Pseudorhodoplanes sinuspersici: one gene and its partner. The protein of the gene in region 1 interacts with the protein of each later gene in a pairwise test. Links are inferred from orthologs where the notes say so. Each region holds a gene or a part of one and is shown on either strand. Other genes may lie near its edges.

Evidence for each region.
Region 2: the proteins of rpe (region 1) and eno interact in binary tests that used the Escherichia coli proteins (3 or more experiments, as listed by UniProt). The link is inferred for Pseudorhodoplanes sinuspersici from one-to-one orthologs.

What each region holds. Positions count from the first base shown.
Region 1 is NZ_CP021112.1:4,173,306-4,178,594, forward strand. What follows is about bases 1-2,837. They hold rpe (ribulose-phosphate 3-epimerase), read right to left. Parts: upstream 1,843-2,837; coding sequence 1,159-1,842; downstream 1-1,158. Other genes in these bases: purB (adenylosuccinate lyase), read right to left, coding at 1-81; CAK95_RS20220 (DUF930 domain-containing protein), read right to left, coding at 198-587; CAK95_RS20225 (hypothetical protein), read right to left, coding at 641-1,162; CAK95_RS20235 (NAD(P)/FAD-dependent oxidoreductase), read left to right, coding at 2,110-2,837. In the rest of the region: more of CAK95_RS20235, read left to right, coding at 2,838-3,357; CAK95_RS20240 (KTSC domain-containing protein), read right to left, coding at 3,386-3,643; CAK95_RS20245 (P1 family peptidase), read right to left, coding at 3,750-4,754; CAK95_RS20250 (cytochrome c biogenesis CcdA family protein), read left to right, coding at 4,986-5,289. UniProt on the Escherichia coli protein: Catalyzes the reversible epimerization of D-ribulose 5-phosphate to D-xylulose 5-phosphate.
Region 2 is NZ_CP021112.1:4,752,599-4,757,634, reverse strand. What follows is about bases 1,439-4,243. They hold eno (phosphopyruvate hydratase), read right to left. Parts: upstream 3,581-4,243; coding sequence 2,297-3,580; downstream 1,439-2,296. Other genes in these bases: CAK95_RS23145 (MFS transporter), read right to left, coding at 4,222-4,243; queF (preQ(1) synthase), read left to right, coding at 3,746-4,225; CAK95_RS23160 (FtsB family cell division protein), read right to left, coding at 1,932-2,249; pdhA (pyruvate dehydrogenase (acetyl-transferring) E1 component subunit alpha), read right to left, coding at 1,439-1,737. Outside these bases: CAK95_RS23170 (pyruvate dehydrogenase complex E1 component subunit beta), read right to left, coding at 1-682; more of pdhA, read right to left, coding at 712-1,438; more of CAK95_RS23145, read right to left, coding at 4,244-5,036. UniProt on the Escherichia coli protein: Catalyzes the reversible conversion of 2-phosphoglycerate (2-PG) into phosphoenolpyruvate (PEP). It is essential for the degradation of carbohydrates via glycolysis.

The DNA of each region.
Region 1 (5,289 bases):
TTCGATCTCGAACCAGATGCGGAATCTCTGCTCGGGCGACCAGATGGCCGCCATTTCCGGCCGGGTGTAACGGGGAATCATGGGCTGCTCACGATAAGCACGAAAAGGATATCGGCCGTCGCGTAACACGCCGCCGCCGCCCGGCAAACCCCTGTCAGGCCCTCAGAAAGTGCTTTTGCAGCCGTTTTCCGCCTGCGTCAGCGGTAGAGCCCGTAGGTCTCCCACTTCTCTTCCGGGATAGGTTTGCCGACCTTGTAGGTGAAGGTGGACACCTTCATGCGGTCGGGCGTCGCCTTGCAGGTGAAGGAATATTGGTACCACTTGCCCTTGCTGCGGAAGGCGCCGCCATCGCCAGTCACTGTGTCGCCGCGGAGCTTCGGCTTCGACAGGGCATAGATCACCGCCCGATCCGGCCGGTATGGATTGGCGTCCTTGTTGACCCTGGCCATCGTCTCCACGGCGCAGACCTGCTCTAGCCGGGTGGTCGGATCAAGGTGGGCCAGGCTGCGGTCGAAGCGGGTATTTCCGGCATGCGAGGGGGCCGCGAATAGCAACATGGCGCAGGCGGTCAGGACAATCTGCTTCATTTCAGCTTCCGGGAATCAAAGGCTATTGGGATGGGCAGACGAGGGCATTTTCCTTATTGGCGCTTTCTGGCGGCCTCCAATTGTGCGGCGGCGGTTTGAACATCGGCCAGATCGCGGAATGCGAGTTTGCCGGTGTAATCGACATCCCGCATTTTTGTCGACATGTTTGATGCGAAATACAGATGCCCGCTTTCGCCACCTGCGCTCATGATTTCGAGTTTTTCGTCCATGCGATTGAACGGGCAGGAGACCGTGCTCGGCCGCAGGCCGGTCCGGACGATCAGCGCTCGCCGGTCGGTGATCGCGTAAATTGTGTATTGGGTCTCGATGGCGAGGATGATGGGCGCTGCAAGCATTGCGAGCCCTATCATGGCAAGGGGGATGAAAATCCCCCACGTCGTGCGTCCGGCCAGGAACAGTCCGAAAATCGCGATGCACCAGGGCACCCCGATCCACAACAGAAAGATCTTGTTGCGGATGGTGGTCCAGATGTCGGGGCGCACCGCGTAGATCACCCGTTCGCCGGGTTCAAGGTCGTTGGCGAGCAGCGTCAGCGCATGGGCCGGCGCGATCACGCCGCTTCGCCGCGTGTCAGGGCGGCAGCATGGCGAATGGCCGAGATGTTGTCGCCATAGGCGGACGGACCGCCTTTGAACACCGCCGAGCCGGCCACCAGAACATTGGCGCCCGCGGCCACGACTTTCGGAGCGGTGTCGGCGGTGATGCCGCCATCGACTTCGAGATCGATCGGCCGCCCGGCAATCATTGAACGGACTCGTGCAATTTTTTCGCTCGCGGACGGAATGAAAGCCTGGCCGCCGAAACCCGGATTGACCGACATGATGAGGACGAGATCGACCAGATCGAGCACATATTCGATGCTGCTTTCCGGCGTTGCCGGATTGATCGACACGCCAGCCTTTTTCCCGAGGGCGCGGATCGCCTGCAATGACCGGTGCAGGTTGGGCCCGGCCTCCGCATGAACGGTAATGATATCGCAGCCGGCTTTGGCAAAGGCTTCGAGATGCGGGTCGGCCGGCGCGATCATCAGATGCACGTCAAAGATTTTCTTCGAATGCGGCCGGATCGATTTGATCACGTCCGGCCCGAAGGTAATGTTGGGCACGAAATGCCCGTCCATCACGTCGAGATGGATCCAGTCGGCGCCGGCGGCATCGGCGGCACGCACTTCCTCTCCGAGTTTGGAGAAGTCCGAGGCCAGGATCGATGGCGCGATCAAAAGGGGGCGGGGCATGCTGTCCTCATCAAACCTTGCCGCGTCAAACGTCGCTTACTGAATCGTGAGCGGCCCGTCTAACACCCCCGCCTTGGGCGGGCAAACCGTGGATTTTGAGAGCGTGGCGACGGCTTTTCCCGCATAACTGGCCGCTGCGGCAAATGTGGGCAGAGTCACGACACCTGCACGAATCCTGCATTGCGCCTATATGGATGTCAGATTTCTGCGCCACCATCCCCCGGCAGCCGGCCAGCCGCGGTCTCTTAGGCTATTCTCGAGGAATTCATGGCTCGTACTGATGTGATTGTTCTCGGCGCCGGCGTCGTCGGCGTGTCCGCCGCCCTTCACCTTGCCAAACGCGGTCTGTCCGTCTCGCTGATCGATCGAAAGCCCGTGGGTGAGGAGACCTCATACGGCAATGCCGGGATTATCGAGGGCAATACGTATTTCCCGTATCCGTTTCCGCTGAAGATTTCCGCGTTGTTGAAGATCGCTTTCAAACAGGCGCCAGAAGCGAATTATCACTTATCTTATCTGCCAAAGATTGCGCCGTGGCTGTTTGCCTATCTTCGGCATTCGCGCGGCGCGGCGATGTTCGAATTTGCCGCAAAGATGCGGCCGCTCTTTGCCAATTCGATTGCCGAGCATGAAAAGCTGATGCGGGAAGCCGGCGCGGAGCGCTATCTGCGTACCAATGGTTGGCTGAAAATCTATCGCACGACGCAAGCCTTCAATGACGCCAAGCCCGATCTCGATGCCATTGCCGCTGCCGGCCTCGCATTCGAGGCGCTGGATACGGCGGGGTCGATGGTGCTGGAGCCAGGACTTTCGCCGATTTTCGAGCGTGGGATCTATTGGCCGCAGGCCGCGAGTGTCAACAATCCGCTTGCGGTGACGCGCGCCTATGCCGAGCGTTTCAAGGCGCTGGGCGGGGTGATCGTGACCGGCGATGCGCGGTCACTGCACCGAGCCGATGGCCGCTGGCGTGTCGATACGACCGAAGGACCGGTGGATGGCGCGCAGGCGGTGGTCGCGCTTGGCCCATGGGCGCAGGATGTTCTCGATCCGCTCGGCATCAGGCTGCCGCTCGAAGTGAAGCGCGGTTATCATCGACACTTCAAGCCCAAGGGCAACAAGGGCCTGAACCGTCCGGTGCTGGATGCCGAAGTCGGATACGCGATGGTGCCGATGGAGCAGGGGCTGCGCCTGACCACGGGCGCGGAATTCGCCGCGCGCGATGCGCCGCCGACGCCGGTGCAGTTCGATCGCCTGATGCCGCAGGCGCGCGCGCTGTTTCCCATTGGCGAGCCGGTGGAAGACGAGCCGTGGATGGGCCGGCGTCCGTGTTTTCCGGATTCCATGCCGGTGATCGGGGCTGCGCCGGGGCAAAGCAATCTTTGGCTCGATTACGGCCATGCGCATTGGGGGCTAACACTGGGGCCCGTCAGCGGCCGCTTGCTCACGGAACTGATGATGGGCGAAACGCCCTTCACCGATCCTGCGCCTTATCGTGCGGAACGGTTCATGAAGTAATGGTTTTGCGAAAAATGATGTTCGAAATCTAATGAGCCGTGCGTTCGCTGAACGGCAGGATTTCGTGGAAGTGATAGCGGCCGCGAATGGCGATGTTGAAGAACGCGCCTTTCGACGACGACGCCAGAAAGGCTTCGTAGATAGATTGCGGGACATTCGCGTAGGCATATTGGCGGCCGGACACGAACGTGATGCGCAGCTCACGCTTGTCGGCGGCATAGACCGTCTCACGAATGACGGAGGATTCAACGGCTCTCGCCTGGGGCGGAATATATTGCGAACGCATAACCACACGCTTTCCTTGTTGGTATTTATTTCATGAACAACGCCGATGAAAGCGGGCAGTTCATGTTTACCGTCAGGATCGTCGCGGATGGTTTATCCGTGGGGTTTTAGGCAAATTTGCCGCGCTCGAATGTGTCGCGCCATGATGGGAGTGCATTGTCGAAGGGCAGGGCTTTTGCTTCGTAGACGCCACGGGCGATAGCACGTGCCAGCACATTGGCTGCGAGAGCGCCGAGCGTCGTCAGCGACATCAGCGGGTCTGCGAGAGGCTTTCGACCCGTTGCGGCCGCAAAGACGACATCGCCGTCAAGCGGCGTGTGCACGGGATAGATCGCGCGGGCGCAACCGGTTTGCGCCATAACGGCAAGGCGGTTGGCCTGCGCGCTGGTGAGAACGGCATCGGTCGCAACCAGCGCAATGGTGGTCGCCTGGCGTGGTGCGCCGCCTTTGGTGCGAATGACGAGATCGTCCGGCGTGAATTGCTTTGGCCAGCCGCGTCCGCCGAATTCATTGTCACGTTCAAACGGCGCCGCCCAGAAATACGGGCCGTCGCCGATGGTGACGCTGCCGACCGCATTGACGATGACGAGCGCGCCGACGGTGTGACCTTCATCCGTGGTCGCCGATGCCGAGCCGACACCGCCTTTCAGGTTGACCACAGTCGCGCCCATGCCGGCGCCGGCGCTGCCCAATGCGAAGGTATCCGAGGCCGCCGAGGCCGCCCGATAGCCAAGCTCCCGGTAGGGTGAGAATCGGCCCCAGTCCTTGTTCCCGCCTGCCAGCAGATCGAAAACGATGGCCCCGGGCACAATCGGCACGCGTGCCGGTCCGATGGCAAAGCCACGGCCTTGCTCACGCAGCCAGGCCTGTGCGCCTGAGGCGGCATCAAGCCCGAAAGCGGAGCCGCCTGAGAGTGTAATCGCATCGACCTGCTCGACGGTTGTTTCCGCGGCCAGAAGCTCGGTTTCGCGTGTGCCCGGTCCGCCGCCGCGCAAATCGACGGAGGCGATTGTGGGCTCGTCAAAAATAATGACGGTCGAACCCGAGCCGAGCACTGCGTCATCGGCATGGCCGACCTTCAATCCCGCGACGTCGGTGATCAGATTGCGCAATGGCCTGCTCCACGTTGTCTCCCGCGGGCTCGACCCGCGGGTCCATCTTTTTCGAATGATGATTGCATCAGACGCGGGCCTGCCCGCGTCTGACCCTATCAATTCCACAAGTCGGGTAAACCCGACTTGCGGGTCAAGCCCGGCAAATGACGAGCAGTAACATGACAGCCCTGCGGTCACATCACAGAGAGGCGACGGGCGATCCGCTTGCGTCGTGCCCCGCAGCCATGCATGACAACATCCATGCCGGACGTGTCTTTCCTTGCCGCGTTATTCGCGGGCCTGATCAGCTTCCTGTCTCCTTGCGTGTTGCCGCTGGTGCCGCCTTATCTCGTCTATCTGGCGGGAACCTCGCTTGAGCGGCTGGCCGACAAGGAGCCAGAACCGCGTGTGCGGCTGGAAACGGTGTTTGCGGCCTGTCTGTTCGTGGCGGGATTTTCGACCGTCTTCATCGCGCTGGGAGCGAGCGCCACCCTGATCGGCGGGCTGCTGCGCGCCTATTCGGATGTTCTGGCGACGGTTGCCGGCATCGCCA
Region 2 (5,036 bases), 580 kb from region 1 along the record:
CAATCGGCTTCAGGCCCGCGAGTGCAGCACCGACGCCGAGACCGGCAAAGCCATGCTCGGTGATCGGCGTATCGACGACGCGCCGTGCGCCGAATTCCTGCAATAGACCCTGCGTCACCTTGTAGGCGCCCTGATATTCGGCGACCTCTTCGCCCATGACGAAGACCTTTTCGTCGCGCCGCATCTCTTCGGCCATGGCGTCGCGCAAGGCTTCGCGCACCGTCTGCGTCACCATCTCCGTGCCTTCGGGCACGTCGGGTTCGGGCAAAACCTCGACCTTCGGCGGGGAAGCGACGGCGGAAACCGGTTCGTCCTTGTCTTTTAGCTGTTCCGATTTCGGCGCATCGGGTGCGTCGGATTCATCGAACCGCTGCTGATCGTTCGCACGGTCGGCTTTCGCCACCGGGACAGCATCGATCTTGATCGCGGAAGCGTCTTCCCCTTCGCCAAGGAGAACGGCGATCGGCGTATTCACGGCAACATCGGGCGTGCCTTCGGCGACAAGGATCTTTCCGAGTTTACCCTCGTCGACGGCTTCGACTTCCATCGTCGCCTTGTCGGTTTCGATCTCGGCGATGACATCGCCGGACTTTACCGTGTCGCCTTCCTTCTTCAGCCACTTGGCAAGGTTGCCCTTCTCCATCGTGGGCGAGAGCGCGGGCATCAGGACTTCTATCGGCATGGACGCTCTCTATTCAACCAACGGCAATGTTAGGACGCTTGACGAAGGACATCGGTGTAAAGCTCGGACGGATCGGGTTCGGGATCGTGCGTTGCGAATTCTGCCGCTTCATTGACGGTGGCGCGCACCTTGGCATCGATCTGCTTCAGGTCGTCTTCGCTTGCCCATTTGTTCTTCAAAAGACGCTGACGGACCTGTTCGATCGGATCCTGTTCCGACCGCACCTTCTCGACTTCGTCACGGGTGCGATATTTTGCCGGGTCCGACATCGAATGACCGCGATAGCGATAGGTCTGCATCTCGAGGATGTATGGACCGTTGCCTTCGCGGCACCACGCGACAGCCTTGTCGCCTGCGGCCTTGACCGCGCGCACATCCATGCCATCGACCTGTTCGCCGGGAATGTTGAAAGAAGCGCCGCGCTTGGAGAAATCCTGCTGGGCTGACGAGCGCTGCACCGAGGTGCCCATGGCGTAACGGTTGTTCTCGATGATGTAGATTACCGGCAGCTTCCAGAGCTCCGCCATATTGAAGCTCTCATAGACCTGCCCCTGATTGGCCGCGCCATCGCCGAAATAGGTCAGGCAGACATGATCGTTGCCGCGATAGCGGTTGGAAAAGGCCAGACCCGTTCCCAGCGAGACCTGCGCACCAACGATGCCGTGGCCGCCATAGAAGGACTTCTCGACCGAGAACATGTGCATCGAGCCGCCCTTGCCCTTGGAATAGCCCCCGCGGCGGCCGGTCAGTTCGGCCATCACGCCCTTTGAGTCCATTCCACAGGCCAGCATGTGGCCGTGATCGCGGTAACCGGTGATGACCTGGTCGCCGTCCTTCAGGGCCATCTGCATGCCCACCACGACGGCTTCCTGGCCGATATAGAGGTGGCAGAAGCCGCCGATCAGGCCCATGCCATACATCTGGCCGGCCTTTTCCTCAAAGCGGCGAATCAGCAGCATGTCGCGGTAGGCAGAGAGCTCCTGCTCCTTGCTGAATTCGACGGGTTTCGTGGGTGTATCGGCAGATACCGCCGGCGACTTTTTGGCTACGGCCATGACGCTCCCTAAAATGTTCCGCACAGCGGTTCGACGCAGACCCTTAGCCGAATTTCATGGCGGTTAAAAGCACGCGCCATGCGCTGTCCGCAATGCTGAATATGCGGCCAAATGCCTGAGGTGGCAGGAATATCTTTTTTCTCATCTGCGCCCGTTCGAGCACAGAACCGGTCCACTTTGCCAGTGACTCGCCTTTATTTGCCCTTGACCATCATGATCAAGTCGTTCGGATGCGAGAGGTTCAAAAGTGTACGGGCGCGCTCGTCCAGCAGGTCCGGATCGATACCGCTGGGCCGCAGCAGCGCCACTTTCCGCTCCCACTGGCCATGCTCAACCTTCAGGCGGTCCAGCTCGGCGGTCAGCTCCGACATCTGCTGTTCGATCTCGTGCTTGGCATGCAAGCCGCGCTGGCCGCTATAGGCGTGCATCCAGAAATAGCCGATCATCGCCGCGGCCAAGACATAAAGGCCGAGCGCGGTCAGAATTCCCCGTGCGCGTCTGCGTGAGACCATTGCAGCAACATGCCCGCAGGCTCTTAAGGCGCTATTAAGATAGTACGTTAAGCACGCGCCCTCAGCGCCGCGCGGCCAGGATATTTTGCTTGCGGGCCAAGTTCCTGCTCGATGCGCAGCAATTGATTATACTTCGCTGTACGATCGGAGCGCGCGAGCGAACCGGTCTTGATCTGTCCGCAATTGGTGGCGACGGCGAGATCGGCGATGGTCGAATCTTCTGTTTCGCCCGAACGATGCGACATCACCGCTGTGTAACCGGCCTTGTGCGCCATTTCGACGGCGGCGAGCGTTTCGGTCAGCGTGCCGATCTGGTTGACCTTCACCAGGATCGAGTTGGCCATGCCTTGGGCGATGCCGTCGGCCAGCCGTGTGACGTTGGTGACAAAGAGGTCATCGCCGACGAGCTGGCATTTCGCGCCGATGGTCTTGGTCAACAGCTTCCAGCCGTCGAAATCGTCTTCGGCCATGCCGTCCTCGATCGAGGCGATCGGATATTTCGAGACAAGCTGGGCCAGGTAATCGACCTGCTGCTGGATGCTGCGCACTTTGCCTTCGCCGCCGTAGTGATAGGCGCCATCCTTGAAGAATTCGGTTGAAGCGCAATCGAGCGCTAGCAACACATCGTCGCCGGCCTTGAAGCCAGCCTTGGTGATCGCCTGCATGACGAAATCGAGCGCCGCTTCCGCGCTTGGCAGGTTCGGGGCGAAGCCGCCCTCGTCGCCGACATTGGTATTGTGACCAGCCTGCTTCAGCGCCGCCTTGAGCGTGTGGAAAATCTCGGCACCCATCCGCAAAGCTTCGGCGAATGAATTCGCGCCGACCGGCATCACCATGAATTCCTGGAAGTCGATCGGGTTGTCGGCATGCGCGCCGCCATTGACGATGTTCATCATCGGCACCGGCAGAACGCGCGCCGCAGCGCCGCCCACGTAACGATAGAGCGGCAGACCGCTGGAGATTGCCGCCGCCTTGGCCGTCGCCAGCGAAACGCCGAGCAAGGCGTTGGCGCCGAGCCGCGCCTTGTTGGGCGTGCCGTCGAGCGCGATCATCGTCTCGTCGATCTGGACCTGATCTTCCGCATCCATACCGCCGATGGCGTCGAAGATTTCACCATCAACCGCATCCACCGCCTTGCGGACGCCCTTGCCGAGATAGCGGGCCTTGTCCCCGTCCCGCAATTCGACCGCCTCATGCGCGCCTGTAGAGGCACCGGACGGTACCGCCGCGCGGCCGAGCGAGCCGTCTTCCAGCAACACATCCACTTCGACGGTGGGATTGCCACGGCTGTCGAGGATTTCACGGCCGACGATGTTGACGATCGCAGTCATTCAGGATTCCGGCGTTGCGGGGATGGAAGGAATTCGCGCCGCTTGTACAGCATCAAAGCGCTCACGCAAGAGTGCCTGCATACCGTGAAACAGGCCAAGATCGATGTTGCGAGCACCAAGAAGGGAGGTGCTGGCGCGGCCGGAAGGAGCGCGCTAAGAGCCCCTATGGCCCGAAAGAAGACATCACAGGTTCTGCCCAACCCCGCCCTGCAACTCGGCCGTGCGACCGCGCTGCCGGCATCGCCGGATGAGGCGGTGCTCGACCGGGTGGACAACCCGCATCCGGATACGAATTACGTCGCGCGCTTCACGATGCCGGAATTCACCGCGCTGTGCCCGATTACCGGCCAGCCGGATTTCGCGCACTTTGTCATCGACTATGTGCCGAACAAGTTTCTGGTCGAGTCGAAGTCCTTAAAGCTCTACTTGAACTCATTCAGAAATCACGGCTCGTTCCACGAAGACTGCACCGTTTCTATCGGCAAGCGACTGGTCTCGCTGCTGAAACCGCGTTGGCTCCGCATCGGCGGTTACTGGTATCCGCGTGGTGGCATGCCGATCGACGTGTTCTGGCAGGCCGGAAAATTACCGAATGGCGTCTGGGTGCCGGATCAGGGCGTCGCGCCCTATCGAGGCCGCGGTTAGGTTTTCGGTTTCGGGTGGTACAGACGCCGCGCGCAGATATATCCGACCGCAGCAATGATGATCGCTCCGCCCACCAGCATCGGCGTCGTGCCCACGCGGGAAAAGCCGAGACCGTAAACGACCGGTCCGACCGCCTGCCCTAAAAAGAAGGCCGCCGAATGCAGCGCCATGGTCGAGCCGCGCGCTGTTGGCGCCAGTTCGGTGGCATAAACCTGGATGCAGCCATGCAGCCAGTAAAAGCCAAAGCCGAGCATCGCAAAATTGGCAAATTCCAGCGGCCAGGGCAGACGCCAGGTCAGGATCAGGCAGAAGGCCGCCATGATCAGCCCGCCCCCGATCATCATCTTCCGTTCGCCCAATAACGACAACAGCCAGCCCACACAGAAAGTGTAAATGACGGCGCCGATACCAAACCCCGCAAGCACGATACCAGCGATCGAGGCGCGGCTTTCGCCGGCCTCATGCAGCAGCGCGGCCATGTGCGGGAAGATGCCGAACACCACCAGGGCTTCGATGAACACTGCGCCGAAGCAATATTTGGCGAGTGGATTGCCGAAAATGGCCCGGTAGTTTGGACCAAGCGTCGACAAATCGAAGCCCTTCGTTGTTTCCGGCGGGCTGCTGCGAAATCCGATCACAATCGCGACGATGCAAAGTGCGCCCATCGAGCCGACCACGACGAACACCGCACGCCAGCCGGCCAGATCGCCGACGACGCCGGCCAGCGACGCACCCAGAAGATTGCCGGTCATGGTCGCGGCCAAAAGCCGGCCAATCGCAACCTGCCGCTGCGCCACCGGAATGCGATCGC